Regions from separate parts of the Rahnella inusitata genome, predicted to be linked through region 2. Evidence: predicted binding sites of a transcription regulator. Region 2 holds the regulator's gene; each other region holds the start of a gene.
What was found. The regulator PurR, encoded in region 2, represses purine synthesis genes. The targets are predictions, from matches to a motif close to CANGCAAACGTTTGCNTG.
Positions count from the first base shown of each region.

Region 1 (7,483 bases), 720 kb from region 2:
TCAGTGGCTGAGGACGGGCGAGCGGCAGAACAAACTCAAGCACCGCCTGGTCGCCTTTGCGGGAAAGCTGATATTCGCTCGGTAAGTCCAGATATTTCACCGGCTTTCCCTCACGATAAAAGTTGGTGAAATAATGCTGGCTGAGCACGCGCGCCATCACTTCTGCTGCCAGCTTCTTCCAGATATCCGAACCGGTTTTGGCATTTTGCGCGTCATACAGCAAATCTGCCGAGGTGATTTCATCCATCGTCCAGACCATTTTCAGGCCGGTCAACGAAGTCTCGTCGGCAACCAGCGTGGTCTGCATATCAATAAAGCTGTGCGGATGCGCAGACGCAGCGCCCGGCAGGCAAAATAGCGCCAGCGCAAGCCAGCGCATACTGCGTCCTGAGAGCCTGTCCCTGGTTTTTTGCAACGTCACTCTCCTGTAAAGCATCATTAAATTGTTACTTAGTAACAGTATTTTGCTGTGCATTTAAGCGGTCGTCAAAAATATCTGTGATCTGAGTTGTAAGCCGGAGTAAAACCCAATGGCCGCGGCCTTTCGCGGGCGGGCGGTTTGCTATGCTTGACTAATAATTTCAAGTGACACCATTACAGAAGGTGATATGACTCTGGATCCACAACCTGCTCCCGCGCTTTCCGCTTCGCAACGTCGCTGCCACGTGTTGCTGATGCTGTACGCGCCGCTGACGGCTGTGCAACTGGAGATTATCAGTGAAATCAACCGGGTTGATCTGCGAACGACGTGGGACGATCTGGCGGAAGTCACCTGCGAGATCCAACGCATACACCGGCTGGACGTTCTGCAATACAGCGAAAAAGAGTGCCGCATTCAGGGCGACACCCTCGCCCAGCGCCTGTGTCTGTTTCAGGGATTACGCCGCACCCTGCGTATTTCCCCGGATTTCGTGCCGCGTCATTTTCTGCCCTGGTTACATATTGCGTTCGAAGGTCAGCCTTGCCCAAAGGTGGTACTGCGCACCGATATTCTGGGGGTCATGATCGAAGATTGTGCCTCGCTGTTGCCGAAAGGGCTGAGCGAGCACGATTGCCAGCTGATACGCATTTGTTTGCAATATTGTCTGTGGCAGAACGGTGCATGGCAAAGCGCGCCGTCCGGTGGGATTCGTTTCACCGAACAACAGCGTCGCTGGCTGCGCGAAAAAGCGGAGTATCCGGCGGCGCGAACGCTGTTTACGCAGTTGCAAACCCTGAGTCACGGCCTGATGGATGACAGCGAGTGTGAGTTTTTCACGCTGATGCTGCGCATGCTGAAAACGCACACCTACCAGAGTTCCGGCTCGACCGAAGATCAGCGGTTGCTGCTGCAAATCGAGAATCTGGTGGCGCGCTTTCAGGATGTCGCTGGCATGAAATTCAGCAGTTACGAAGGTCTGGTCGGCCAGCTTTTTGCGCATCTCGGTCCGGCGATTGAACGCTGTCATTTCGGCATTGGCATCGATAATCTGATGCAGGAAGAGGTCAACCGGATGTATCCGCGTCTGGTACGTACCACCCGCGAAGCGCTGGAAGGGTTTGAGCAGGAGTATTTGATCGCGCTCTCAGAAGATGAAATCGGGCTGGTGGCGATCACTTTTGGCGCCTGGCTGATGCAGGGCAATGCGTTACAGGAGAAACAGATATTACTGCTGACGCACAATAATCCGGAACTGGAAGAGGCGGTCGAGCAGCAAATCCGCGAAGCTACGCTGCTGCCACTTAATATCAAATATCAGACGCTGACGGATTTCTATAAATTCGGTGCCCCGAGCGGCGTAGCAATGATTGTTACGCCCTACGCCACCCGCAGCACCGACGCCGATCCGCTGGTCATTCACACCCAACTGCCGCTGGCGAAAGAGCAGCGAAAACGTATCCGCTCGCTGCTCGAAGCGCCTTAACTGACAGGCGTTGCCGGTGCGGAAGGCGTGACGTTTGGACGCAGGAAAATAGCCGGAACCGCCAGAATCGCCATCACCCAGAACAATCCGGCATGCAGATGTTCAAACAGGAAGCCGGACACCATCGTCATAATTGCCACCCCGCCACCCATTGCCAGCGCAGAATACACCGACTGTAAGCGGATCACCTGATCGCGCGGACGCGCTGCAATAAAGCGCATACCCGCCAGATGACAGACGGTGAACGTGCCGCAGTGCAGGATTTGAATCAAAATCAGCCACGGCAGCGCGGTAAATTCGCCCATCAGTCCCCAGCGCACCACACCGCACACTGCCGACAACAGCAGTAAATCGCGCGCCGACCAGCGGCTGAACAGCTGTTTGCTGAAGGTAAATACCAGCACTTCCGCCACCACGCCCAGCGACCATAAATAGCCGATAGTCGTCGAAGAATAGCCGACGTCTTGCCAGTAGATGGCGCTGAAGCCGTAATAGGCCGCATGCGCACCCTGCAACAATGTGACGCACAGCAGGAATCGCCAGACCGGCGTTTCACTCAGCAGCGCTTTCCAGGTGATGGTCGGCGCGCCGCTCTGACGCGGTTCCCCGACCGGCTTCACACTTGGACGCAGCAGCATCCCGAGCAGCATCGCCGCCGCGCCTGCGGTCAGCGTGTATAAAATCGCGTTATGGCCGTAGACCTCCACCAGTTTGCCGGTCAGCGCCGACCCTATCACAAACGCAATCGAGCCCCAGACGCGCACTTTGCCGTAATCCATGTTGATCTGACGTTGCAGCGTCCCCGCCAGCGCATCGGTCAGCGGCACCAGTGGCCCGAAGAACAGGCTGAAACCGGCGATGTTGATCATCAGCCACGCCCAGCCGTTGCCGAACCAGAAGCCGACGGCGAAGGCCAGTGTGAGCAATGCCAGGATGCGCAGCCCGGTTACTAAATGAGAGGGGTCTTTGATGGAAGGAGAAATGATTAACGTGCCAAGGAAGCGAGCGACTAACCCTGCGCCGAGCAGCAGGCCGATATTTTCAGAAGAGATCCCCTCGCCTTTAAGCCATAACCCCCAGAAGGGAAGAAAAATACCGTAACTGAAAAAATAGGTGAAATAACTGAGTGACAGCCAGCGTGTGGAACGCAATTCCATAGATCCTCCGGTGTGAGGCCAATACTTTGACAGAGCTCACAATCGCTAGCAATCCGCAAACCTCTCCATGACAAAAGAATGTCTGCCAGCTCACAAATTCTGATTCATACGTATAAAAAAACCCGCCGGAGCGGGTTTTAGCACCTGACGGTTACCGCAATATTATGCGTAAACCGGGAAGCGTGCACAGATGTCGAGAACTTTGTTTTTTACGCGTTCGATAGTGGCTTCATCGTTCACGTTGTCCAGTACGTCACAGATCCAGCCAGCCAGTTCACGGACTTCTGCTTCTTTGAAGCCGCGACGGGTCACAGCAGGTGTACCGATACGTACGCCAGAAGTTACAAACGGGCTCTTCGGATCGTTTGGCACGCTGTTTTTGTTCACGGTGATGTTGGCGCGACCCAAAGCGGCATCAGCTTCTTTACCGGTCAGGTTTTTATCCACCAGATCCATCAGGAACAAGTGGTTGTGCGTACCGCCGGAAACCACTTTGTAACCACGTTCCAGAACCACAGCCACCATTGCCTGTGCGTTTTTCGCCACCTGCTGTTGGTACACCTTGAATTCAGGTTCCATCGCTTCTTTCAGTGCTACCGCTTTACCGGCAATCACGTGCATCAGCGGGCCGCCCTGACCACCAGGGAAGACGGCGGAGTTCAGTTTTTTGTAGAACTCTTCGCTGCCGCCTTTCGCCAGGATCAGACCACCGCGTGGGCCAGCCAGCGTTTTGTGCGTGGTTGTGGTGACGATGTGTGCGTGTGGCAGCGGATTAGGGTAAACGCCTGCGGCGATAAGGCCAGCAACGTGTGCCATGTCGACGAATAAGTAGGCACCAATGCTGTCAGCGATTTCACGTAGTTTGGCCCAGTCAACAATACCGGAGAACGCGGAGAAGCCGCCGATGATCATTTTTGGTTTGTGCGCTTCAGCCTGACGTTTCACATCTTCGTAGTCGATATCGCCAGTTTCGTCGATACCGTAAGGCACCACGTTGTACAGTTTACCGGACAAGTTAGCCGGTGAGCCGTGAGTCAGGTGACCGCCGTGACCGAGGTTCATCCCCAGAATGGTGTCGCCCGGTTGTAACAGTGCGGTGTAAACCGCGAAGTTTGCCTGTGAGCCGGAGTGTGGCTGAACGTTAGCAAAATCAGCACCGAACAATTCTTTTGCACGGTCGATAGCCAGTTGTTCAACGATGTCGACGTACTCACAGCCACCGTAATAGCGTTTGCCTGGGTAGCCTTCGGCATATTTGTTGGTCAGTTGCGAGCCCTGAGCCTGCATAACGCGCGGGCTGGTATAGTTTTCTGACGCAATCAGCTCGATATGTTCTTCCTGACGAACAACTTCTTTTTCCATTGCTGCCCACAGCACTTCATCATAATCGGCAATGTTCATTTCACGCTTTAACATCCGCATCTCCTGACTCAACAAACTAAAAAATAAACGCCCCTTGCGGGTTCTGCGCCACAGTGTAAATGTTTAAGCGGCCTTCGGATAGGGTCAGCTTAAGGTTTTTAGGCAAACGATTGGCTCCAGATACAGCAAGGCTTTGATCTGTGAACCTCTGTCCATAATCAAGGGAGTTTTATTCACCTGAACATGTACAAATTTCAGCTTTGTGAGCCATTCCTCATCTGATAATAGCCCTACCCCTTTAGGGGTGTTTACAAAAATTGTGGGTTTACATAAGATGCATTTAAAATACATGTTATGGCGTTACAATAAACGACACGGAGTTCACCATGCTTGACAGTCAAACTATCGCAACCGTTAAATCCACCCTTCCTTTACTCGCCGCGACCGGCCCGAAGCTCACCGCGCACTTCTATGACCGCATGTTCGCCCACAATCCTGAGCTGAAAGACATCTTCAATATGAGCAATCAGCGCAACGGCGATCAGCGTCAGGCACTGTTTGACGCCATCTGTGCTTATGCCGCCAACATCGACAATCTCGCGGCGCTGCTGCCTGCGGTAGAACGTATTGCTCAGAAGCACACCAGTTTCACCATCCGCCCGGAACAGTACAATATTGTCGGTACACACCTGCTGGCGACGCTCGATGAAATGTTCAGTCCGGGTCAGGAAGTTCTGAATGCCTGGGGCGAAGCCTACGGCGTGCTGGCGAACGTGTTCATCAACCGTGAAGCCGAAATCTATCAGGACAGCGCAGAGAAAACCGGGGGATGGAGCGGTACTCGTGAATTTCGTATCGCCACGAAACAACCGCAAAGCAGTCTGATTACCTCTTTCCTGCTCGAACCGGTCGATGGCCAGCCGGTAGCGGACTTTCAGCCGGGGCAATATCTGGCGGTGTATATCCGCGACGCTTCGCTGAAGAATCAGGAAATTCGCCAGTATTCCCTGACGCAGGCACCGAACAGCAAAACTTATCGCATCGCGGTGAAACGCGAAGATCAGGGCGCGGTGTCGAACTTCCTGCACAACCACGCACAGCCTGGTGACATCATCCACCTCGCCGCACCGCACGGTGATTTCTTCATGGAAATCAGCGACACCACGCCGGTCGCGCTGATTTCCGCCGGTGTCGGCCAGACGCCGATGCTGGGAATGCTAAATACGTTGGCGCAGCGCGGGCATAACGCCCCGGTTCAGTGGCTGCACGCTGCCGAAAACGGCGCTGTCCATGCTTTCGCCGGTGAAGTGAAAAGTGCCGGGGCGCGACTGCCGTCGTTGGAAAGCCATGTCTGGTATAACCAGCCGCAGGAAAGTGATCTCCCTGGCGAAGATTTCCAGTTTCAGGGGCTGATGGATTTAAGCAAAGTCAGCTCGCAACTGGGCGACCCGGCGATGCATTTTTACCTGTGCGGCCCGGTCGGGTTCATGCAGTTCGCCGCGCAACAGTTGCTGGCGATGAACGTCAGCGAAGACAGAGTTCACTATGAATGTTTCGGCCCGCATAAAGTGATCTGAATCTGAAAGGCTGTAAAGCAAAAAGGCTGACGCGATGTCAGCCTTTTCCGTTTCTGCTCCGCACGGCGGATCAGATAGCTTCTTCGTCCTGCTCGCCGGTACGGATACGTACCACGCGCGCCACGTCGAACACGAAGATTTTACCGTCGCCGATTTTACCGGTCTGCGCGGTTGTCATGATGGTTTCCACGCAGGTATCCACGATGTCATCAGCCACAACAATTTCGATTTTCACTTTTGGCAGGAAATCGACCATGTATTCAGCACCACGGTACAGCTCGGTGTGACCTTTCTGACGGCCAAAACCTTTCACTTCGGTGACGGTCATCCCGGTAATCCCGACTTCTGCCAGCGCTTCGCGGACATCGTCGAGTTTGAATGGCTTGATAATCGCATCAATCTTTTTCATGGCGGACCCTTATAATCATTCGTTTGCTCTCCGCCTTCCTGAGCGGCAGCATGGTTCACAATCTGGCTTCGCAGGCGCGTGGCGTACGAAGGGGCTAAAGGTATCATAGTTCAGGGGCGGGAATGTACCCGATGGCGCTGATATTCTTTACAGTCTTTACTCTTTAAAATCGGTCGCTTCCAGTTCGTGGCGCGACAGCAATTTATAGAATTCGGTGCGGTTACGTCCGGCGATACGCGCCGCCTGCGTGACATTGCCTTTGGTTATCTGCAAAAGCTTACGCAAATAATTCAGCTCGAACTGATTACGCGCATCGGCGAATGTCGGCAATGCGGTGTTCTCCCCTTCGAGCGCCTGCTGAACCAGCGCTTCGCTGATCACCGGCGCGGAAGTGAGCGCGACACATTGCTCGATCACGTTCACCAGCTGACGCACGTTTCCCGGCCAGCTGGCCGCCATCAAACGTCTCAGTGCATCGGTAGAAAAACTGCGCACAAACGGCTTGTGCCGCTGCGCCGAGATCCGCAGCAAATGATTGGCGAGCAGCGGAATATCCTCCGCCCTTTCGCTCAGCGTTGGCAATTTCAGGCTGACCACATTCAGACGGTAGAACAGGTCCTCGCGAAATTCGCCCTTCTCCATCGCTTTGGGCAAATCACGGTGCGTGGCAGAAATAATGCGGACATCGACGTCAATATCATGATTGCTGCCGAGCGGGCGCACCTTGCGCTCCTGCAAAACACGCAGCAGTTTTACCTGCAATGAAAGCGGCATATCGCCGATTTCATCAAGAAATAACGTCCCTCCGGTTGCCGCCTGAAACAGCCCTTCCCGGCTGCTGACCGCGCCGGTAAACGCACCTTTGGCATGGCCGAACAGCTCGGACTCCAAAAGTTGTTCCGGCAACGCACCACAGTTGATGGCGATAAACGCTTTCTTCCCGCGCGGGCTGGCACCGTGGATCGCCTGCGCCAGCACTTCTTTACCGGTGCCGCTCTGGCCGTTGATGAGCACGCTCACGTCGGACTGGGCGACCATATTGGCTTGCTCCAGCAGACGTAGCATGACAGGGCT
Region 1 covers NZ_CP065024.1:1,503,454-1,510,936, reverse strand. The annotation lists gene I2123_RS07125 (DUF1007 family protein) at 1-379, opposite strand, end outside; gene csiE (stationary phase inducible protein CsiE) at 609-1,904, shown strand; gene I2123_RS07115 (3-phenylpropionate MFS transporter) at 1,901-3,061, opposite strand; gene glyA (serine hydroxymethyltransferase) at 3,224-4,477, opposite strand; gene hmpA (NO-inducible flavohemoprotein) at 4,810-6,000, shown strand; gene glnB (nitrogen regulatory protein P-II) at 6,071-6,409, opposite strand; gene glrR (two-component system response regulator GlrR) at 6,566-7,483, opposite strand, start outside.
Region 1: the regulator PurR is predicted to act here: its motif matches at 4,583-4,600, upstream of glyA (serine hydroxymethyltransferase).

Region 2 (7,483 bases):
TGCCATGGATTGAGCAAAAAAAACTCCAGATTCTTACGCTGGAGAACCGATTCCCGGACAGCCCGTGCTGCCTGACGTGGGATCAAAGTAATGCGTCGCCATCACTGGCGTGGCTGCTGGAATACATGGGCGATACGGATACGATGAATCAGGAATGGCTGCGCGATTAGAAAATAAAAACCCATCCCTTCACGAGATGGATTTTTACCTGCATTGTGAATGTTCTTTTAGAACGTCACTTTTACCCCTGCATTGCCCTGCCACGAGTTAATGCCTTCATCATCGCTGCTCAGACGCTGCTGATACTGGAAACCGGTATTTAGAGAGATGAACGGTGTTAGTTCATTAATAACCCCAACGTCAACCGTCGCCGAACTTCCCGGTGTTCCCATATCAAATGTTGAAGAAACATCGTGATTACGGGTGCTGCTAACCCATACATCTGGCGTATCGCTGAAGTCTTTAGTGAGATAAGTGCTGGAATAAAGCATCATGTTGCCCACAGCGCTGTTACGCAGTTTGTAACGATAACGCATACCTGCTTTTCCTGTCGGGCGGACAATATTGTCGTAATGCACGTCAACATCGTCGATGTCGGTGAAATCATCCACACTCAGCACCTGGATGCCTGCACCCAATACTGGAGCAAATTCATGCTCGCCAAAGACAAAGGGATAGCTGCTTTCCAGTGTGCCACTCCAGGAATAAGCATCAATGTCTGCTACTTTTCCACGCGCCTCGGTCGAAACATCGCCATCGTATTTGGTCATGTCCGCACCAAGGTCGAATGTCCAGCCACTTTGATGATGGAATGTCAGTAAAGAAGTCAGCCCGTAGGTTTTGTAATTGCCTTCACTGTTACCGTCTTTTGCATCCGGCGTAACTTTCAAATCCGCATTGGAAATGGCTAAATTCCATGCCAGATATTGCTCGTCGGTACCCAGGTGCATCACTTTGCCGCCAAGTAACCAGCCTTGTTCTTTCTGGGTGTAATCGTATCCGTAATCAGTAAAACCCAGCGATGAGTGATAGTTATCTTCACCATTGATGTACTGGAGCCAGAGAGGGTAGTGCTCGCTTTCGGGCCCTTCCATGGTGGAGGTGTTTGTCAGATTTTGGAAAGTCTGTGTCACCCGGCTGTTATAGCTGAGCAATGCTGATGGCAACGACAAGTATGAAGGAACCTGCGGAATCACAGCCAGGCGGCCCGGTTGTGCCGGGGCAACAGGAGTGGGGTCCGGAACGTTGTCAGGCACATCCACGGTGGGATCCGGAACAACGTCAGGCACATCCACAGTAGGATCCGGAACAACATCTGGCACATCCGGAGTCGGGTCTGGAATGGGTAAAGGTTCATCACCCTCGGTCAAATAACGTGTTTCCAGACGATAATCCCAATATTGATTTCCTATGCCGTCAACCAGACGCTGTGATGCATCACTTTTTCCAGGGGCAAACGTATAGAGGGAATACTGCCATGGTCCGCTTGCGACGTACCCATGCTCAAGCTGGAAAGTGTCTTTCGTCGACGTTCCCCCGACCTGAACAAGTGATATCCCTTCGGCAGAACCGGCGATACCGCTATTATTCACGTCGGTCATATAACCATTGCCGGATAAATCAACATGTAACGTGACAGCCTGAGCTGCATCAGCGTTTCCTGAAATCAATAACGTATCACTGACTGATTGCTGCTCGTCCATCCCGGTACGCAGATAGAGGTGAGTGTTATTGCCGGCTATGAAATTACCATTAACTCCCTGAGAGGCGGCAGTAAAACTCCCCGCTGTTAGTAAGTTTGGCTCAGCATAAGGACGCAGTATGACATTATCACCCAGCGTGAGATTATTCATGGTGGCCGCACCCGCTAACTCAGTCGCATCGTGCAAAATCATATCCGAAGCCACAGAACCCTGAAGTTTAAGTGTCCCGCCATAAATTTCTACGCCGCCGGTCAAGGTATTTTCGCCGGTCCAGTACAGGGTATCGCTGCCGTATTTTTCAAGCGACCCTTCGCCTGAAATTTGACCATTAAGCCAGCTATCCACCGTGCCATCGGTGCTTGCCAATGTGCTTGTATCATTGACGGCCACCAGTTTTGCCTGCTTACCCACTTCAATATCACCGGTGAAGTGTGTTTTACCTGTCATTTGCATGCTGGCGCGCTCTGCAAGCGTCACCTTGCCGACCATTGAAGCATGTTCATTCAGAATAAAATCGGCGTCACTTTCAACCAGCAGATGATTCACATGATAACTTTCGTTGATCCAGTCATCGCTGAAGACCGTACCGGCCGCATGAGGAGTCACTCGTCCACTGAAGATCGCAGTGCCCGCACGCACTGTCATATCATTAGCATCCACTCCGCCAGCAAAGTTCCAGCTATTATCTCCTGCCGGGACATAGTCAATATTAAGCGCATCAGGATGTTCCGACGAGCCTAAATGACCGATAAAACTCTGGGAAGAAGTGTTGTTTAGCGTCAACGTAGATTGTTCAGCATCGTTGGTGTTAGCTATAATCGCACCATCGTCATTGTGATTTATCGTCGCGAAAGACATATCGTAACCATTCAGGTCAAGAGTGCCCCCGCGCGCACCAAATTGAATCTGATCGCCGGCAATTTGGCTCTCGTCACCAAGTTGCACAACTGGACGGCCACTGACCAACGTGACGGTAGAAAATGCCTGGCGATTATTGTTCTGGTCAGCTTGTTGGGCCAACACCACGGTACCGTCACCGACTCGCAGTCCACCCTCATTAACGCCGGTAGCATTTACATACAGTGTCCCTTCACCGATTTTATGCAGGTTATCGCCTTTGAGGCCGTTAACTTCCCAGTCAACCGTTTTACCATCATCCACTTCTACGCCGCCACCCACCCAGGTGGCATTCGCACCTGTCGCGGAGGTGACGCGATAATCATTGGAAAATTGAAGTTTACCCGCGCCCAGATTCACGGAAGAATCCAGCACAAGTTGACCACCTTCGCCATTGAAACGCAGGTCGTGTGTTGCGTTCAGTTGATCATTGGTTGCCTGAGTAGGGAGCGCGTAGCTTAGACCATGCCATATCCACTGAGAATCGCCCTGGGTTATAGCGGCGGTCCCCCAATGAATATCGCCATCAGCCTGCACATCCACGACATCGGGATCCGTCGTTGAATCAATGATCGATTTTATAAAGGCTGTCTGCAGATCTAAGTTATACGTGGTCAACGCGTAAGGGGGTGAACCATTACCCGACGTCGTTACACCGTACAATTCCCATTGTTTATCTACGCTGTCATAGACAAATAGCGGACTTCCGCTATCGCCACCTTGCGCAGCAGAACTAAAAGGCGTCGTACGCGCATCGTCTGGCGCGTAGTTTGTCCACCGTAATCTCCAGTTTTCAAAGGTGGGATTAATCATTGTCCCGCCCGATTTCCATTTATAAGCGCTGCTTAGCTGTTTGGTTTTATTTGTTCCCGGAATGACCTGGACTTGAGTGCCTGAACCAACCCGAGTGTAATATTTATATCTTTCATGATCGTTACGGGCATCATTAGCGAGCATCATGGGGGCTGGTGCCGCATCTGTTACAACTTTATTTAGGCGTGGAACATGAAAATCTCTGCCTGAGGGATCGACATTTCTGCTGATGAGTTGATAAGTGTAAGAATACTTCGCATTATTTCCATATTTTACTGATTTATAGCCACCGTTGTGAGCAACGCTCACGATGTGAGAGGGTGAAATTAACGTTGCAACGGCGGAGTCATCAGTGGAGCTAAAATCGGGGATCGGGAAATTTAAGAAGCCCGCAGACGTACCATCAGTTTTAAAAACCTCTACATTTTCGGCTCCGGGGGTATATTTACCCAGGTTTTCACCGAAGTCCCGGTAGTCTTGTACCGATACATCTTCACGCATTACTCCTGCGTGGGTATTGAAAATAGCACAAGAGATGAGTGTTGCGAGTACACTCGGTTTCCATTCCATTAGATTTTCCTTACTTCCATTTCAAAAGGTGAAGGATATTAGTTGAACCTTTTTGGAAAGTGAAATTTTAATTGTGCTAGTCTGCTTTCTGAAATCATGTGTAATCTTCATTTGCCTGTAATATATAGGGAAATTTTTTTTAATATGTATTTTGTATTGTTTTTTTTATAGATAACTTACGCGAATGATATTATGAAGGTAATTATTTGTAGTGGATTAATTCATGTAATAAATGAATTTACTTAATAAATAATAAGGGTCAGATATGATTTATCGTGACAAATTTTCACTAAAAATTAATGCGCGTGTTGCATAAAAACGCCTGCAAAAGCAGGCGTTAAAAGCATTAATAGCAAAGAGTAAAGGCAAACATTAACGGCGATAGTCGCGGAAAGGGCCATCGGCCACTGAGCGGCGTTCTACCAGCTTCGGATGTACCTCGATGGTCTGAGATTCTTCTCGTTTGCTGACGATGCGATCGAGCAACATCGTGAAGGCCATTTCACCCAGACGCTCTTTCGGCTGATGCACCGTGGTCAGCGCTGGTGAGAAGTAACGGGCATTACGCACGTTATCATATCCGATAACGGAAATGTCTTGAGGAACGCGCAAACCGAATTCATCGGCTGCACAAATCGCGCCCATCGCCATGACGTCACCGCCACAGAACACGGCGGTCGGGCGTTGCTTTTGCATCAGGATTTTTTGCATAGCCTGATAACCTGACTCGGGTTCGAAATCACCCTGGACGACCCATTCTTCACGCAAAGGAATATTGGCTTCGGTCAGCGCTTTCACAAAACCCTGGAAGCGGCCACCGCCGGTGTTACGCGCCAGCTGCCCCGGGATCACGCCGATATCGCGATGGCCGCGTTCAATCAGATAGCGTCCGGCCATGTATCCGCCTTCGAACGCATTATCGATGATGCTGTCGGTGAAGTTTTTACGCGCTTCGCCCCAGTCCATTACGACCATCGGGATTGACCGGTATTCTTCCAGCATGTTCAGCAGTTCATCAGGGTATTCCGCACACATCACCAGCAAACCATCGACACGTTTTTGTGCCAGCATCGCCAGGTAGGCCTGCTGCTTATCCAGATTGTTGTGTGAGTTACACAAAATCAACGTGTAGCCTTTGGAAAAGCAACTGTTCTCCACGGCTTCAATCACTTCGGCAAAATAGGGCGCTTCGCTTGACGTCGCCAGCAGGCCGATCGTTTTAGTGTTATTGACCTTCAGGCTGCGTGCGACGGCGCTTGGTGAGTAGTGCAAGTCTTTGATGGCCAGCAGAACCGCGGCTTTGGTGTCTTCGGCGACGAAACGTGTTTTATTGATGACGTGCGACACGGTTGTGGTGGAAACGCCAGCGCGCTTTGCGACATCTTTAATCGTTGCCATGTAAGGAATGACTCCTGAACTCACGTGTTTCAGCACGTTAGCATTATGTTAATCGTTTGCTTGCGTGGATTTCACTGCGGGCTTATAAAAAGGCAGTGAAATCGTTGGGTGAGTTCGTCAGAGTGAGGCGTAAAGCGCCCTCGGGAGAAATCGACCGGCACACAGGCGTGGTAACCGACAATTTTCTCTTATATTGCAGGAAAGTGGAAGTGTTATTGTGGGTTATCGCGCATGAATCAACGCGGGATTTTAGCCGGGAAGTATGAGAAAATGCGTTGGCACACATTTAGTGTGGCTAAATGAAGCGCCACAATTGATCTGTAAGGGGGTTTTATGGACCGCAATCTAAAATTGTCATTAATCACCACGGTTTGCGCTTTGCTCGTGATTGTCGCTTTCAGCTTCACCGCAGTAATGAACTAAAAGACGCGCAAGTCAGGCAATAAAAAGGGCGATTACCTGTTACAGGAATCGCCCTTTCTATTTTACGCAGTGACCTTTGCGCCGATACTCTTCCCTGCAGAAACGCTTCGTTAAATGCTATTCAATGGCTGATTAGCGAAACTTCAGACTTAACGAACTGTTTATTATCGGATCGTTTTCGGGGTCATTACCCGACGTGCGCCCACGTAATGGTCTTGCCAGTAATCATCGCCCAGGGAAGTGATTTTGATGTCTTCACCGGTACGCGGAGACTGAATAAATTTGCCGTTACCGACGTAAACCCCGACGTGGTCCGCGGCTCCGCGGTTATTGATTCTAAAGAACACCAGATCGCCTGATTCCAGCTCGCCGCGTTTCACCGGCGCTGCGTCGCGCAGGTGGTACATTTCGTTGGCCGTGCGCGGCATTTTAATGCGAATCAAATCTTTGTACGCGTAATAAACTAAACCACTGCAATCGAATCCGGTATTAGGTGAGGTGCCACCCCAGCGATAAGGCTTGCCGACCTGATGCATCAGCTTGGTCATCGCCGTTTGCTGCGCATGTTGATAACGTTTTTTATGCGTCGCACTTAATGTAATCGGCTTGCTGTCTTCTTCAACTAACTTTTTACCTTTACGGTGGCGACCATAGGCTTCTTTCTTGCTGGCCTTCGTCGTGGCGTTTTTTGCCAGAGCCTGGGTTTTAGATTTCTTGGTGGATTTGCTCTCGGCCCGGGTGGTCTTGAGTGTTTTTTCTTTTTTGCTCTCAGCCCGCGTTGTTTTTACTGTTTTCTCTGAAGCGTTTTTTCGCTTAACCAGTTCGGTGCTTTTAACTCTCTTCTTCGCATTCTTTTCGTGGCTCTGTTGTTCTTTGACCGGTGCCACTTTGGTTTTTTTTGTGGTTTTGGCAGCAACCGTCTTACGCTTTCGGCGTTCTTCAGGGGTAACCTGGTTAACGTGATTCTTTTTCTGATCGGCCGCAACACGGGTCTGCGGTGAGGCCTGGGCTATATTCAAAAATAGCTGGGTAAAGAGCAGCACAAAAAGCGTGAACAGTAAGCGCATAGCTTCGTTACCATGAGTGGTTAGGTTAAACATCAGAGATGTCAGAGTATTGCCTAAAAGAACCAGACAAAACAGCACGAATTGCCTCGATTCTAGATCATATTGTGAGAAAAAGTTAATAGCTTTTTTTATGCTGAAATAAACGCCATTTTTAGTTAAAAAAATGACCATATTTCAGTGTGTTAATATTTGAGCTAAACCATGGCGAATTGCAAATCCGGTGTTAACCCGACCGCTAAAAATGTTATTCTCGATGAATCTTTTATTTTGTGAACCCTGACGCAAGCACCGAAAATAGTGAAATAAAATGCCAGTATTGCGAAAGACCCTGCAAAAAATGGCGTTTTTATCTGACAGCTGCCATCGTTACAATAGAGGGTAGTGTGATTCAGCACCGTTTTTGAGTGCTGCGCGTGAAGAGTAATGACCGTGACAGCCTGTACCGGCTTGAGGAAGCAAGAAATGACCACTCCAACTATTGAAAAAATTCAGAAGCAAGTTTCTGAAAACCCGATTCTGCTGTACATGAAAGGTTCTCCAAAACTGCCAAGCTGCGGTTTTTCTGCACAAGCTGTACAGGCGCTGTCTGCCTGTGGCGAACGCTTCGCGTAC
Region 2 covers NZ_CP065024.1:2,228,188-2,235,670, forward strand. The annotation lists gene punR (DNA-binding transcriptional activator PunR) at 1-170, shown strand, start outside; gene I2123_RS10475 (S6 family peptidase) at 228-3,983, opposite strand; gene purR (HTH-type transcriptional repressor PurR) at 4,356-5,381, opposite strand; gene cydH (cytochrome bd-I oxidase subunit CydH) at 5,715-5,804, shown strand; gene I2123_RS10490 (C40 family peptidase) at 5,969-6,871, opposite strand; gene I2123_RS10495 (Grx4 family monothiol glutaredoxin) at 7,334-7,483, shown strand, end outside.

Region 3 (7,483 bases), 1.8 Mb from region 2:
TATAGCTTGTTGATTAATAAAAATTTTCTATTATGAGATTTGTGACCTCGTTCCTCTGAACGCCGGTTTAGCTGCACATTTAAGGGTAGGCAATCTGATTTATTCGTGCATACTGTGCGCCTTTTAGTGGGCATCATTGGACTGAGCGCACGCATCGCTTACGGATGTTCGAGCAAAAAAGAAACGAAATATGAGCACTGAACATAAACGGTCACTCCCAGCAGTAACCCTGGCCGCCATTGGTGTGGTCTATGGCGACATTGGTACCAGTCCTCTCTATACCTTAAGAGAGTGTTTTTCAGGACACTACGGTTTCAATGTTGAGCCTAGCGTCGTATTTGGTTTTCTCTCTCTGATTTTCTGGATGCTTATCCTTATTGTGTCGCTCAAGTATCTCACGTATGTGATGCGGGCGGACAATGCGGGCGAAGGCGGCATACTGACGCTGATGTCTTTGGCGGGCAGAAACACGTCATCACGCACCACGGCGGTGCTGGTGATACTTGGCCTGATCGGTGGCAGCTTCTTCTATGGCGAAGTAGTGATCACTCCGGCCATTTCGGTGCTTTCCGCAATGGAAGGTCTGGAGATCGCCGCGCCATCACTCGATCCTTATATCGTTCCTCTTTCTATTACTGTTCTGACGCTGCTTTTCATTATTCAGAAACACGGAACCGGTATCGTGGGCAAACTCTTCGCCCCGGTGATGCTGGTCTGGTTCCTGACGCTCGCCGTTCTTGGCGTAAACAGCATCATGCAGAACCCTGAAGTCTTACGCGCCATGAACCCGATGTGGGCGGTAAACTTCTTTATCGAACATAAATCCTTCTCCTTCCTGGCACTCGGCGCTGTCGTTCTGTCGATTACCGGTGTGGAAGCGTTGTATGCCGATATGGGGCACTTCGGGAAATTCCCGATCCGTCTGGCATGGTTCACGGTGGTATTGCCGTCTCTGGTGCTGAACTACTTCGGTCAGGGCGCGTTACTGCTGAAGAATCCTGAAGCGATCAAAAACCCCTTCTTCCTGCTGGCGCCTGACTGGGCGTTAATTCCGTTACTGGTATTAGCCACCTTAGCGACCATCATTGCCTCTCAGGCTGTGATTTCCGGCGTGTTCTCCCTGACGCGTCAGGCTGTGCGATTGGGCTATTTACCGCCGATGCGCATCATCCACACCTCGGAAATGGAAGCCGGTCAGATTTATATCCCGGCCATTAACTGGTTGCTGTATTTCGCAGTGGTGATTGTGATTGCCAGCTTTGAGCATTCCAGCAATCTGGCGGCGGCGTACGGTATTGCCGTGACCGGTACAATGGTGCTGACCAGCATTCTTTCCTGTACGGTGGCGCTGAAAAACTGGCACTGGAAACCGTTCCTGGTTGGCATTTTGCTGATCGGTCTGCTGTTTATGGATATTCCACTGTTTGCCGCAAACGCCACCAAGCTGTTCTCCGGCGGCTGGCTGCCGCTGACGCTCGGCCTGTGCATGTTTATCGTCATGACTACCTGGAAAAGCGAGCGTTTTCGTCTTATGCGCCGCATGAACGAACACGGGAATTCTCTGGAGGCAATGATCGCCTCGCTGGAGAAATCCCCGCCGGTTCGTGTTCCGGGAACGGCGGTGTATATGTCGCGAGCCATCAACGTCATTCCGTTTGCGTTGCTGCATAACCTCAAGCACAACAAGGTGCTGCATGAGCGCGTGGTTCTGCTGACGCTGCGAACGGAAGATGCGCCTTATGTGCACAACGTCCGGCGTGTCACTATCGAGCAGCTGTCGCCGACGTTCTGGCGTGTGGTGGCAAGTTACGGATTTAAAGAAACGCCGAACGTGGAAGAGATTTTCCACCGCTGTGGTCTGGAAGGTTTGCCGTGCCGGATGATGGAAACGTCGTTCTTCATGTCGCATGAATCGCTGATCCTGACCAAGCGGCCATGGTATCTCTACTTCCGGGGTAAGCTGTTCATGGCGCTCAGCCGTAACGCCTTGCGCGCACCGGACCAGTTTGAAATCCCGCCAAACCGCGTTATCGAACTGGGAACGCAGGTGGAAATATAATCCTGCCTTTTGCCGCTCACAGGGTACCTTCGGGTACCCTGTTTTGTTTGTGCCTTCTCCTTTCTGAAATGACTAACTCAAATTGCCTCCCTATTTCTGAATCATTCAGCGAAACGTTTCGACGCTGATCACAATTCCATCACATCTTCGTTGCCTTGTGCGGCCAGTTTCATAAACTCAGTGGTGAGCGAAACGTTTCGCTGTAGGAGTCAAAATGAAGAAGTCACCGCTATTAAATGCCGAAATCTCAACTGTTATTGCCCGGTTAGGTCATACCGATCAGCTGGTTATTGGCGATGCCGGACTTCCGGTGCCAGCAGCTTGCCAGCGCATCGATCTGGCGCTAACCCAGGGAGTTCCCACCTTTTTACAAGTCTTAGAGGTAGTGACACACGAGATGCAGGTTGAGCGGGCTATCCTCGCAGAGGAAATCCTCACCAAAAATCCTCAACTCCATGAAGCGTTACTCGCCCGATTGACACAACTCGAACAACACCAGGGAAACACCATTGCTTTGGATTACGTCAGTCATGAGGCATTCAAAGCGCAAACCGAAAAAAGTCGGGCTGTCATCCGCAGCGGGGAATGTTCGCCGTATGCGAATGTGATCCTGTGTGCCGGCGTAACCTTCTGAGGCCTTTATGCAACCTTTGCTGCAACTGACAGGGATTGATAAAGCCTTTCCCGGCGTGAAAGCACTTTCCGGCGCGGCGCTCAGCGTTTATCCGGGACGTGTCATGGCGCTGGTGGGTGAAAACGGCGCGGGTAAATCCACGATGATGAAAGTGCTGACCGGCATCTATCAGAAAGATGCCGGCTCAGTACATTTCCTCGGCAAGGAAACCGCGTTCAGTGGCCCGAAAGCTTCGCAGGAAGCGGGGATCGGTATCATCCATCAGGAACTTAACCTGATCCCTCAGCTGACTATTGCTGAAAACATTTTTCTTGGCCGTGAGTTTGTAAACGGTTTTGGCCGCATCAACTGGAAAAAGATGTATGCCGAAGCGGACAAACTCCTGGCCCGCCTGAATCTGCGATACAAAAGCGATCGCCTGGTCGGTGAATTATCGATTGGCGATCAGCAGATGGTCGAAATCGCCAAAGTGCTGAGTTTCGAATCCAAAGTCATCATTATGGATGAACCGACGGATGCGCTGACTGACACTGAAACCGCCTCTTTGTTTAACGTCATTCGCGAACTCAAAGCGGCTGGCTGCGGCGTGGTGTACATCTCCCACCGCATGAAAGAAATTTTTGAGATCTGCGATGACGTCACCGTATTCCGTGACGGGCAGTTTATCGCAGAGCGTCCGGTCAGCGAGCTGGAAGAAGACACGTTGATCGAAATGATGGTTGGCCGTCGTCTGGAAGAGCAATACCCACGCATTAACCACGCACGCGGCGCGCTGCGCTTGCAGGTTCGTGATGTCTGCGGGCCGGGCGTGGATAACGTCAGTTTTGAGTTGTACAGCGGCGAAATCCTCGGTGTCTCCGGGCTGATGGGGGCTGGCCGCACCGAGCTGATGAAAATCCTCTACGGCGCGTTGCCACGTAAAAGCGGCTACGTTTCGCTCGATGGCCGCGAAGTGGTTACTCACTCGCCGCAGGACGGTCTGGCGAACGGTATTGTTTATATCTCCGAAGATCGTAAACGCGATGGATTAGTGCTCGGGATGTCGGTGAAAGAAAACATGTCGCTGACCGCACTGCGTTATTTCAGCCACGGCGGCGGACGCCTCAAGCATGCGGATGAACAGCAGGCCGTCGGCGACTTCATTCGCCTCTTCAATATTAAAACGCCATCGATGATGCAGCCGATTGGTTTGCTCTCCGGTGGTAATCAGCAAAAAGTGGCGATTGCCCGCGGTTTGATGACGCGGCCAAAAGTCCTGATCCTCGACGAACCGACGCGCGGCGTTGACGTCGGTGCCAAAAAAGAAATTTACCAGCTTATTAACCAGTTCAAGCGCGAAGGGCTGAGCATCATTTTGGTTTCCTCAGAAATGCCGGAAGTGATCGGTATGAGCGACCGGGTTCTTGTGATGCATGAAGGTCATTTAAGCGGTGAATTCCCAATAGAACAGGCTACGCAAGAAGTGTTGATGGCAGCCGCTGTCGGCAAGCAATACCGCGTGACGCAGGAGTAATCAGATATGAGTTCTCAGACATTGTCAGCCAAAAAGCGCTGGATCAGTAAAGAGTGGTTGTTGGAGCAGAAGTCTCTGATTGCGCTGCTGGTGTTGATTGCCGTGGTCTCTTCTATGAGCCCGAATTTCTTCACCGTGAATAACCTGTTTAACATCCTTCAGCAAACGTCCGTCAACGCCATTATGGCCGTGGGCATGACGCTGGTGATCCTGACGTCAGGTATTGATTTATCCGTCGGTTCTTTGCTGGCGCTGACCGGTGCGGTTGCGGCCTCTATCGTCGGGCTGGAAGTGAATGCGCTGGTTGCCGTGGCAGGCGCGCTGGCGCTGGGTGCAGGTATCGGCGCCGTCACAGGCATGATTGTCGCCAAAGGTAAAGTGCAGGCGTTTATCGCCACGCTGGTCATGATGTTGCTGCTGCGCGGTATCACCATGGTGTACACCAACGGCAGCCCGATCAGCACAGGCTTTAATGATGTGGCAGATGTGTTTGGCTGGTTTGGTATCGGGCGCCCGCTGGGTATTCCGACACCGGTCTGGCTGATGGCCGTGGTGTTTATTGCAGCCTGGTACATGCTGCATCACACCCGGTTAGGGCGTTATATCTACGCGCTTGGCGGCAATGAATCCGCTACGCGTCTGTCAGGTATCAGCGTCGATAAAGTCAAAATTATCGTCTACTCCCTGTGTGGTTTGTTAGCCGCTCTGGCCAGTATCATCGAAGTGGCTCGCTTGTCTTCAGCGCAGCCTAACGCAGGTACGGGCTACGAGCTGGATGCGATTGCCGCTGTTGTTTTAGGGGGAACCAGCCTGTCCGGGGGTAAAGGGCGCATTGTTGGAACGCTGATCGGTGCATTGATCCTTGGCTTCCTGAATAACGGTTTGAACTTATTAGGTGTTTCTTCCTACTACCAGATGATCGTGAAAGCAGTTGTCATTCTGCTGGCGGTTCTGGTGGATAACAAAAGCAACAAATAAACTCTCCTACAGGACTTATGACCATGAATATGAAAAAACTGGCTGTCTGGGTTTCCGCCGCAGCGATCACCGCGTCTTTCAGTGCTAACGTGATGGCGAAAGACACCATCGCGCTGGTCGTTTCAACACTGAACAACCCGTTCTTTGTTTCCATGAAAGACGGTGCGCAAAAAGAAGCCGACAAACTGGGCTACAACCTGATTGTTCTCGATTCGCAGAACAACCCGGCGAAAGAGTTGGCAAACGTGCAGGACCTGACCGTTCGCGGTACCAAGCTGATGCTGATTAACCCGACTGATTCTGATGCCGTAGGCAACGCTGTCGCGATGGCTAACCAGGCGAAAATCCCGGTGATCACCCTTGACCGTCAGGCGACTAAAGGCGTCGTTGCCAGCCACGTGGCCTCTGATAACGCCTTCGGCGGCAAAATGGCAGGTGACTACATCGCGAAGAAACTGGGCGAAAACGCCAAAGTGATCGAACTGGAAGGCATTGCCGGGACTTCCGTTGCCCGCGAACGCGGTAAAGGTTTCGCCCAGGCCGCTGAGAAACACCATTTCCAGATCCTCGCCAGCCAGCCTGCTGACTTCGACCGCACCAAAGGCCTGAACGTTATGCAGAACCTGCTGACTGCGCATCAGGACGTACAAGCCGTCTTCGCTCAGAACGACGAAATGGCGCTGGGCGCATTGCGTGCCCTGCAAACTGCCGGTAAAACTGACGTGCTGGTTGTCGGCTTCGACGGCACAGAAGACGGTATCAAAGCTGTAAACAGCGGTAAAATGGGCGCGACTGTGGCACAACGTCCGGAACAAATCGGCGTGATCGGTGTTCAGACGGCTGACAAAGTGCTGAAAGGCGAAAAAGTCCCGGCTGTTATTCCTGTTGATTTGAAACTGGTTGCTCAGCCGTAATACCCGCATGCTCGATGCTGTAACCTGCGCCTCCTTTTGGGGGCGCTCTTTGACTCAGGGATCTCCACATGAAAACAGGCAAACTGGTGGTACTCGGCAGTATTAATGCTGACCACATTCTGAATATCAACCACTTCCCGCAACCGGGTGAAACGGTCATCGGCAAGCAGTACACCGTGGCTTTCGGTGGCAAAGGGGCGAATCAGGCGGTAGCCGCCGGTCGCAGTGGCGCAGATATTTCTTTTATTGCCTGTGTGGGTGACGACGATATTGGTGAGCGCGTCCGTAAACAGCTGGCCAGCGACCACATTGATACGCAACCTGTCGAAGCCATCAAAGAAATGACCACCGGCGTTGCGTTGATTTTCGTGAATGCAGAAGGTGAGAACGTCATTGGTATTGATGCGGGAGCCAACAGTGCGGTGACGCCGGACTACCTTGAACGCTATAAACAGCAAGTCATCGATGCTTCTGCTTTATTAATGCAGCTGGAATCGCCGTTAGAGACGGTGATTGCGGCGGCGAAGTTAGCCAAAGAAAACAGCACGCAGGTCATTCTTAATCCAGCCCCGGCCTGTGAATTGCCGGACGAACTGCTGTCGCGGGTGGATATTATCACCCCGAACGAAACTGAAGCGGAGAAGCTGACCGGGATTAAGGTCGAGAATAATGACGATGCGGCACGAGCAGCCAAAGCCCTGCACGATAAAGGCATCGCGACGGTTATCATCACGCTGGGCAGTAAAGGTGTCTGGCTGAGCCAAAACGGGGAAGGCAAGCAGGTCGCCGGATTCCGCGTCAAAGCCGTGGATACTATCGCCGCGGGTGATACCTTTAATGGCGCACTGGTGACTGCATTGCTGGAAGGTCAGGCGATGGACAGCGCGGTACGTTTTGCTCACGCCGCTGCCGCGATTGCAGTGACGCGTCCTGGCGCTCAGCCTTCCGTACCATGGCGCAAAGAAATCGACGATTTCCTTACGCAGCAGGAGGCCTGATTGGCCACCATGAAAGATGTCGCCCGTCTGGCGGGCGTTTCAACTTCTACAGTTTCTCACGTCATCAACAAAAATCGCTTTGTCAGTGATGCCATCGCTGACAAGGTGAATGCCGCCGTTGAACAGCTCAACTACGCACCGTCCGCGCTGGCACGCAGCCTGAAACTGAATCAAACCCGCACCATCGGCATGTTACTGACGGCCAGCAGCAACCCGTTTTATGCGGAAGTGGTGCGCGGTGTTGAACGCAGTTGCTATGAACGTGGCTACAGCCTGATCTTATGTAATACCGACGGCGATGCTGAGCGCATGAACCGCAGTCTGGAAACGCTGCTGCAAAAGCGTGTCGATGGCCTGTTGTTAATGTGTACTGAAAATCACCGGCCA
Region 3 covers NZ_CP065024.1:392,235-399,717, reverse strand. The annotation lists gene kup (low affinity potassium transporter Kup) at 191-2,059, shown strand; gene rbsD (D-ribose pyranase) at 2,274-2,693, shown strand; gene rbsA (ribose ABC transporter ATP-binding protein RbsA) at 2,701-4,206, shown strand; gene rbsC (ribose ABC transporter permease) at 4,213-5,184, shown strand; gene rbsB (ribose ABC transporter substrate-binding protein RbsB) at 5,208-6,098, shown strand; gene rbsK (ribokinase) at 6,167-7,096, shown strand; gene rbsR (ribose operon transcriptional repressor RbsR) at 7,097-7,483, shown strand, end outside.
Region 3: the regulator PurR is predicted to act here: its motif matches at 2,245-2,262, upstream of rbsD (D-ribose pyranase).

Region 4 (7,483 bases), 2.2 Mb from region 2:
TAACGGTGCTTCAGGGCCGACAATCGTCAGGCCGATGTCGTTACTTTTGGCAAATGCCAGCAATCCGGCAACGTCAGTGGCAGCGATATCAACGTTTTCCAGCAAAGGTTCCAGCGCGGTGCCAGCATTGCCCGGCGCGACAAAGACTTTATCAGCCAGAGGTGACTGCGATGCCTTCCATGCCAGCGCATGTTCACGCCCGCCGTTACCGATAATTAAAATATTCATTCGAAGACTCCGGATGAGCGGGCGCATCGCACCCGCTGAAAGAAATTAATGACGGAAGTGACGCATATCGGTGAAGAGCATTGCAATGCCGTGTTCGTTGGCGGCTTTAATCACTTCATCATCACGGATTGAACCACCCGGCTGGATAACACAGGTAATGCCTACCGCAGCGGCGGCATCAATACCATCACGGAACGGGAAGAAGGCGTCAGAAGCCATAACAGAACCGGCGACTTCAAGACCTTCATCCGCCGCTTTGATCCCCGCAATTTTGGCAGAGTAAACGCGGCTCATCTGGCCTGCGCCAATGCCGATGGTCATTTTGTCGCGTGCATAAACAATGGCATTAGATTTAACGAATTTTGCCACTTTCCAGCAGAACAGGGCATCGGTGAGTTCCTGCTCCGTCGGCTGGCGCTCAGAAACGACGCGCAGGTCATTGGCATCCACCATTCCTAAATCGCGATCCTGAACCAGCAAGCCGCCGTTGACGCGTTTGAAGTCCAATGCCGCCTGCCGACCTTGCCACTGACCACAGGTCAGCACACGGACGTTTTGTTTGGCTGCGGTCAGAGCCAGCGCTTCTTCGCTGACGGAAGGGGCAATGATCACCTCGACAAACTGACGGCTGATGATCGCTTTGGCGGTGTCAGCATCCAGTTCACGGTTGAAAGCGATGATGCCGCCGAAAGCAGACGTTGGGTCAGTCTGGTAAGCGCGCTCGTAAGCGGCCAGGATGCTGTCGCCGATGGCTACGCCGCAAGGGTTAGCGTGTTTGACGATCACACAGGCAGGTTCCGCAAACTCTTTCACACATTCCAGCGCTGCATCAGTATCGGCGATATTGTTATAGGAAAGTGCTTTGCCCTGAAGCTGAGTCGATGTCGCGACAGAAGCCTCGCTGACGTTCTCTTCTATATAGAAGGCTGCATTCTGATGGCTGTTTTCGCCATAACGCATATCTTGTTTCTTTATATAGCTAAGATTTAGCGTACGGGGGAACTGCCCGGAGGCGGTTTCGGTATCGCCATGGTAAGCCGGAACCATCGTGCCGAAGTAGTTGGCAATCATGCCGTCATAAGAAGCGGTGTGCTCGAAGGCTTTAATTGCCAGATTAAAACGGGTTGCAAGCGTCAGCGAGCTGCCGTTGGCATCCATCTCTTCAATCACAGCGGCGTAGTCACTGCTCTTAACGACAATCGCCACGTCTTTGTGGTTCTTCGCGGCTGAGCGAACCATGGTTGGCCCGCCGATATCAATGTTTTCTACAGCATCTTCCAGCGAACAGTCCGTGCGTGCGACGGTTTGTGCGAACGGATAAAGATTAACGACCACCATGTCGATTGGCGCAATAGCATGCTGCGCCATAATTTCATCATCTTTCCCGCGGCGACCGAGGATGCCACCGTGAACTTTCGGGTGCAGGGTTTTGACGCGTCCATCCATCATTTCCGGGAAACCGGTGTAGTCAGACACTTCGGTGACTGGCAGACCGGCTTTAGCCAACAGGCTGGCGGTTCCGCCAGTGGAAAGTAACTCGACGCCACGCTGTGAGAGTGCCTGGGCGAATTCTACGATACCGGCTTTGTCAGAAACACTGAGCAGGGCGCGGCGGATTGGACGAGATTGTTGCATGGTGGTTGTATCCTTGGCTTTGGAGTCGCAATAAAGAGCGTTATCTGAATTCAATGACGCTTTTCTTCTCTCTATATAGAGCAATTTGCAGAAAAACGTGGGATCGCGCTCAGATAACTTCCCTTCGACGACTGACTTTTCATTTATAACGCATTAAGGGCGGCGAAAACTGACGCGCGAAATTGTAGCGAAAACGATTGCGCGACGCTCGCAAAATTTGAGATTCCTGTCCCTTTGTGGATAAATCTGTGCAAAACACGGTATAAGCTGTGGGGTTGCTGTGTAATGCAGCAAACAGTGATTTTTCTTAAAATTACCCCTTGCGGCCTGCTCAGAACTCCCTATAATGCCGCTCCATCGACAGGGAACAACGTGAACAACATCACGAAGTAACCGGGTCGGGAAAGATTAAAAACAGCGGCATCCGGCGAAATAAACGGTTGACACTGAATGAGGAAAGCGTAATATACGCCACCTCGAGTTAGCAAGCGAAAGCGCGTAACTCACTGCTCTTTAACAATTTATCAGACAATCTGTGTGGGCACTCACAAGACGATATCAGCCACCTCGGTGGCAAAAAATATCAAGTCTTAGAGTGACCAAGCAGTAATTCATTTAGTTGAATTATTACGAAGTAATCTTTGAGCACCGCTTAACTTGTTTAAGCAAATCGAACTTTTAATTGAAGAGTTTGATCATGGCTCAGATTGAACGCTGGCGGCAGGCCTAACACATGCAAGTCGAGCGGTAGCACAGGAGAGCTTGCTCTCTGGGTGACGAGCGGCGGACGGGTGAGTAATGTCTGGGAAACTGCCTGATGGAGGGGGATAACTACTGGAAACGGTAGCTAATACCGCATGACCTCGCAAGAGCAAAGTGGGGGACCTTCGGGCCTCACGCCATCGGATGTGCCCAGATGGGATTAGCTAGTAGGTGGGGTAATGGCTCACCTAGGCGACGATCCCTAGCTGGTCTGAGAGGATGACCAGCCACACTGGAACTGAGACACGGTCCAGACTCCTACGGGAGGCAGCAGTGGGGAATATTGCACAATGGGCGCAAGCCTGATGCAGCCATGCCGCGTGTGTGAAGAAGGCCTTAGGGTTGTAAAGCACTTTCAGCGAGGAGGAAGGCGTTGCAGTTAATAGCTGCAGCGATTGACGTTACTCGCAGAAGAAGCACCGGCTAACTCCGTGCCAGCAGCCGCGGTAATACGGAGGGTGCAAGCGTTAATCGGAATTACTGGGCGTAAAGCGCACGCAGGCGGTTTGTTAAGTCAGATGTGAAATCCCCGAGCTTAACTTGGGAACTGCATTTGAAACTGGCAAGCTAGAGTCTTGTAGAGGGGGGTAGAATTCCAGGTGTAGCGGTGAAATGCGTAGAGATCTGGAGGAATACCGGTGGCGAAGGCGGCCCCCTGGACAAAGACTGACGCTCAGGTGCGAAAGCGTGGGGAGCAAACAGGATTAGATACCCTGGTAGTCCACGCTGTAAACGATGTCGACTTGGAGGTTGTGCCCTTGAGGCGTGGCTTCCGGAGCTAACGCGTTAAGTCGACCGCCTGGGGAGTACGGCCGCAAGGTTAAAACTCAAATGAATTGACGGGGGCCCGCACAAGCGGTGGAGCATGTGGTTTAATTCGATGCAACGCGAAGAACCTTACCTACTCTTGACATCCACGGAATTCGCTAGAGATAGCTTAGTGCCTTCGGGAACCGTGAGACAGGTGCTGCATGGCTGTCGTCAGCTCGTGTTGTGAAATGTTGGGTTAAGTCCCGCAACGAGCGCAACCCTTATCCTTTGTTGCCAGCACGTAATGGTGGGAACTCAAAGGAGACTGCCGGTGATAAACCGGAGGAAGGTGGGGATGACGTCAAGTCATCATGGCCCTTACGAGTAGGGCTACACACGTGCTACAATGGCATATACAAAGAGAAGCAAACTCGCGAGAGCAAGCGGACCTCATAAAGTATGTCGTAGTCCGGATTGGAGTCTGCAACTCGACTCCATGAAGTCGGAATCGCTAGTAATCGTAGATCAGAATGCTACGGTGAATACGTTCCCGGGCCTTGTACACACCGCCCGTCACACCATGGGAGTGGGTTGCAAAAGAAGTAGGTAGCTTAACCTTCGGGAGGGCGCTTACCACTTTGTGATTCATGACTGGGGTGAAGTCGTAACAAGGTAACCGTAGGGGAACCTGCGGTTGGATCACCTCCTTACCTAAAGATACGCATTGTGCAGTGTCCACACAGATTGTCTGATGAAATTAATGAGCAAGAGCACCTGTTGATGCGGTAAGGGAGACCTTACGCTGATGCGAAAAGTGCCAAGCCCTTTTGGGGGTCTGGTGCGGATTTTTCGTGTCCCCATCGTCTAGAGGCCTAGGACACTGCCCTTTCACGGCTGTAACAGGGGTTCGAATCCCCTTGGGGACGCCACTCCGATAATGTGTGAAAGACATTATCACCGAATATCTTAAAGATGACTTTAACGAGTCGTGTTTAAGATATTGCTCTTTAACAATCTGGAACAAGCTGAAAATTGAAACATTACAGCTGAACATCACTCTCCGTAGAAGTACTGAGTGATGATTTTGTCTGTAATAGAGTCTCTCAAATAATCGCAATGCGACGATGTCTTTTAAGACACCTTCGGGTTGTGAGGTTAAGCGACTAAGCGTACACGGTGGATGCCTAGGCAGTCAGAGGCGATGAAGGGCGTGCTAATCTGCGAAAAGCGTCGGTAAGGTGATATGAACCGTTATAACCGACGATACCCGAATGGGGAAACCCAGTGTGTTTCGACACACTATTGCATGGTGAATACATAGCCATGCAAGGCGAACCGGGGGAACTGAAACATCTAAGTACCCCGAGGAAAAGAAATCAACCGAGATTCCCCCAGTAGCGGCGAGCGAACGGGGAAGAGCCCAGAACCTGAATCAGTTTGTGCATTAGTGGAAGCGTCTGGAAAGTCGCACAGTATAGGGTGATAGTCCCGTACACAAAAATGCACTTATTGTGAGTTCGATGAGTAGGGCGGGACACGTGACATCCTGTCTGAATATGGGGGGACCATCCTCCAAGGCTAAATACTCCTGACTGACCGATAGTGAACCAGTACCGTGAGGGAAAGGCGAAAAGAACCCCGGCGAGGGGAGTGAAATAGAACCTGAAACCGTGTACGTACAAGCAGTGGGAGCCTACTTTGTTGGGTGACTGCGTACCTTTTGTATAATGGGTCAGCGACTTATATTTTGTAGCAAGGTTAACCGAATAGGGGAGCCGTAGGGAAACCGAGTCTTAACTGGGCGTCAAGTTGCAAGGTATAGACCCGAAACCCGGTGATCTAGCCATGGGCAGGTTGAAGGTTGGGTAACACTAACTGGAGGACCGAACCGACTAATGTTGAAAAATTAGCGGATGACTTGTGGCTGGGGGTGAAAGGCCAATCAAACCGGGAGATAGCTGGTTCTCCCCGAAAGCTATTTAGGTAGCGCCTCGTGAACTCATCTTCGGGGGTAGAGCACTGTTTCGACTAGGGGGCCATCCCGGCTTACCAACTCGATGCAAACTCCGAATACCGAAGAATGTTATCACGGGAGACACACGGCGGGTGCTAACGTCCGTCGTGAAGAGGGAAACAACCCAGACCGCCAGCTAAGGTCCCAAAGTCATGGTTAAGTGGGAAACGATGTGGGAAGGCATAGACAGCCAGGATGTTGGCTTAGAAGCAGCCATCATTTAAAGAAAGCGTAATAGCTCACTGGTCGAGTCGGCCTGCGCGGAAGATGTAACGGGGCTAAACCATGCACCGAAGCTGCGGCAGCGACGCTTAGGCGTTGTTGGGTAGGGGAGCGTTCTGTAAGCCGTCGAAGGTGTCCTGTGAGGGGTGCTGGAGGTATCAGAAGTGCGAATGCTGACATAAGTAACGATAATGCGGGTGAAAAACCCGCACGCCGGAAGACCAAGGGTTCCTGTCCAACGTTAATCGGGGCAGGGTGAGTCGACCCCTAAGGCGAGGCTGAAAAGCGTAGTCGATGGGAAGCTGGTTAATATTCCAGCACTTGGTGTTACTGCGAAGGGGGGACGGAGAAGGCTAGGCTAGCCGGGCGACGGTTGTCCCGGTTCAAGCGTGTAGGGGGTGTGACTTGGTAAATCCGGTTACATATTCAACCCTGAGGCGTGATAACGAGCCACTACGGTGGTGAAGTAGTTGATGCCATGCTTCCAGGAAAAGCCTCTAAGCTCCAGGTAACACGAAATCGTACCCCAAACCGACACAGGTGGTCAGGTAGAGAATACTCAGGCGCTTGAGAGAACTCGGGTGAAGGAACTAGGCAAAATGGTGCCGTAACTTCGGGAGAAGGCACGCTGGCGCGTAGGTGAAGAGACTTGCTCTCGGAGCCGAAGCCAGTCGCAGATACCAGCTGGCTGCAACTGTTTAATAAAAACACAGCACTGTGCAAACACGAAAGTGGACGTATACGGTGTGACGCCTGCCCGGTGCCGGAAGGTTAATTGATGGGGTTAGCAGCAATGCGAAGCTCTTGATCGAAGCCCCGGTAAACGGCGGCCGTAACTATAACGGTCCTAAGGTAGCGAAATTCCTTGTCGGGTAAGTTCCGACCTGCACGAATGGCGTAATGATGGCCAGGCTGTCTCCACCCGAGACTCAGTGAAATTGAACTCGCTGTGAAGATGCAGTGTACCCGCGGCAAGACGGAAAGACCCCGTGAACCTTTACTATAGCTTGACACTGAACATTGAGCCTTGATGTGTAGGATAGGTGGGAGGCTTTGAAGCGTGGACGCCAGTCTGCGTGGAGCCAACCTTGAAATACCACCCTTTAATGTTTGATGTTCTAACTCGGCCCCGTGATCCGGGGTGAGGACAGTGTCTGGTGGGTAGTTTGACTGGGGCGGTCTCCTCCTAAAGAGTAACGGAGGAGCACGAAGGTTAGCTAATCACGGTCGGACATCGTGAGGTTAGTGCAATGGCATAAGCTAGCTTGACTGCGAGAGTGACGGCTCGAGCAGGTACGAAAGTAGGTCATAGTGATCCGGTGGTTCTGAATGGAAGGGCCATCGCTCAACGGATAAAAGGTACTCCGGGGATAACAGGCTGATACCGCCCAAGAGTTCATATCGACGGCGGTGTTTGGCACCTCGATGTCGGCTCATCACATCCTGGGGCTGAAGTAGGTCCCAAGGGTACGGCTGTTCGCCGTTTAAAGTGGTACGCGAGCTGGGTTTAGAACGTCGTGAGACAGTTCGGTCCCTATCTGCCGTGGGCGTTGGAAGATTGAGAGGGGCTGCTCCTAGTACGAGAGGACCGGAGTGGACGCATCACTGGTGTTCGGGTTGTCATGCCAATGGCATTGCCCGGTAGCTAAATGCGGAAAAGATAAGCGCTGAAAGCATCTAAGCGCGAAACTTGCCTCGAGATGAGTCTTCCCTGTGGCTTTAAGCCACCTGAAGGGACGTTTAAGACTAAGACGTTGATAGGCTGGGTGTGTAAGTGCAGCGATGCATTGAGCTAACCAGTACTAATGACCCGAGAGGCTTAACCTTACAACACCAAAGGTGTTTTGATTAGAGTGACTCTGCTGCGCGCGA
Region 4 covers NZ_CP065024.1:51,498-58,980, reverse strand. The annotation lists gene purD (phosphoribosylamine--glycine ligase) at 1-228, opposite strand, end outside; gene purH (bifunctional phosphoribosylaminoimidazolecarboxamide formyltransferase/IMP cyclohydrolase) at 274-1,863, opposite strand; rRNA gene I2123_RS00240 (16S ribosomal RNA) at 2,543-4,085, shown strand; tRNA gene I2123_RS00235 (tRNA-Glu) at 4,229-4,304, shown strand; rRNA gene I2123_RS00230 (23S ribosomal RNA) at 4,529-7,438, shown strand.
Region 4: the regulator PurR is predicted to act here: its motif matches at 2,050-2,067, upstream of purH (bifunctional phosphoribosylaminoimidazolecarboxamide formyltransferase/IMP cyclohydrolase).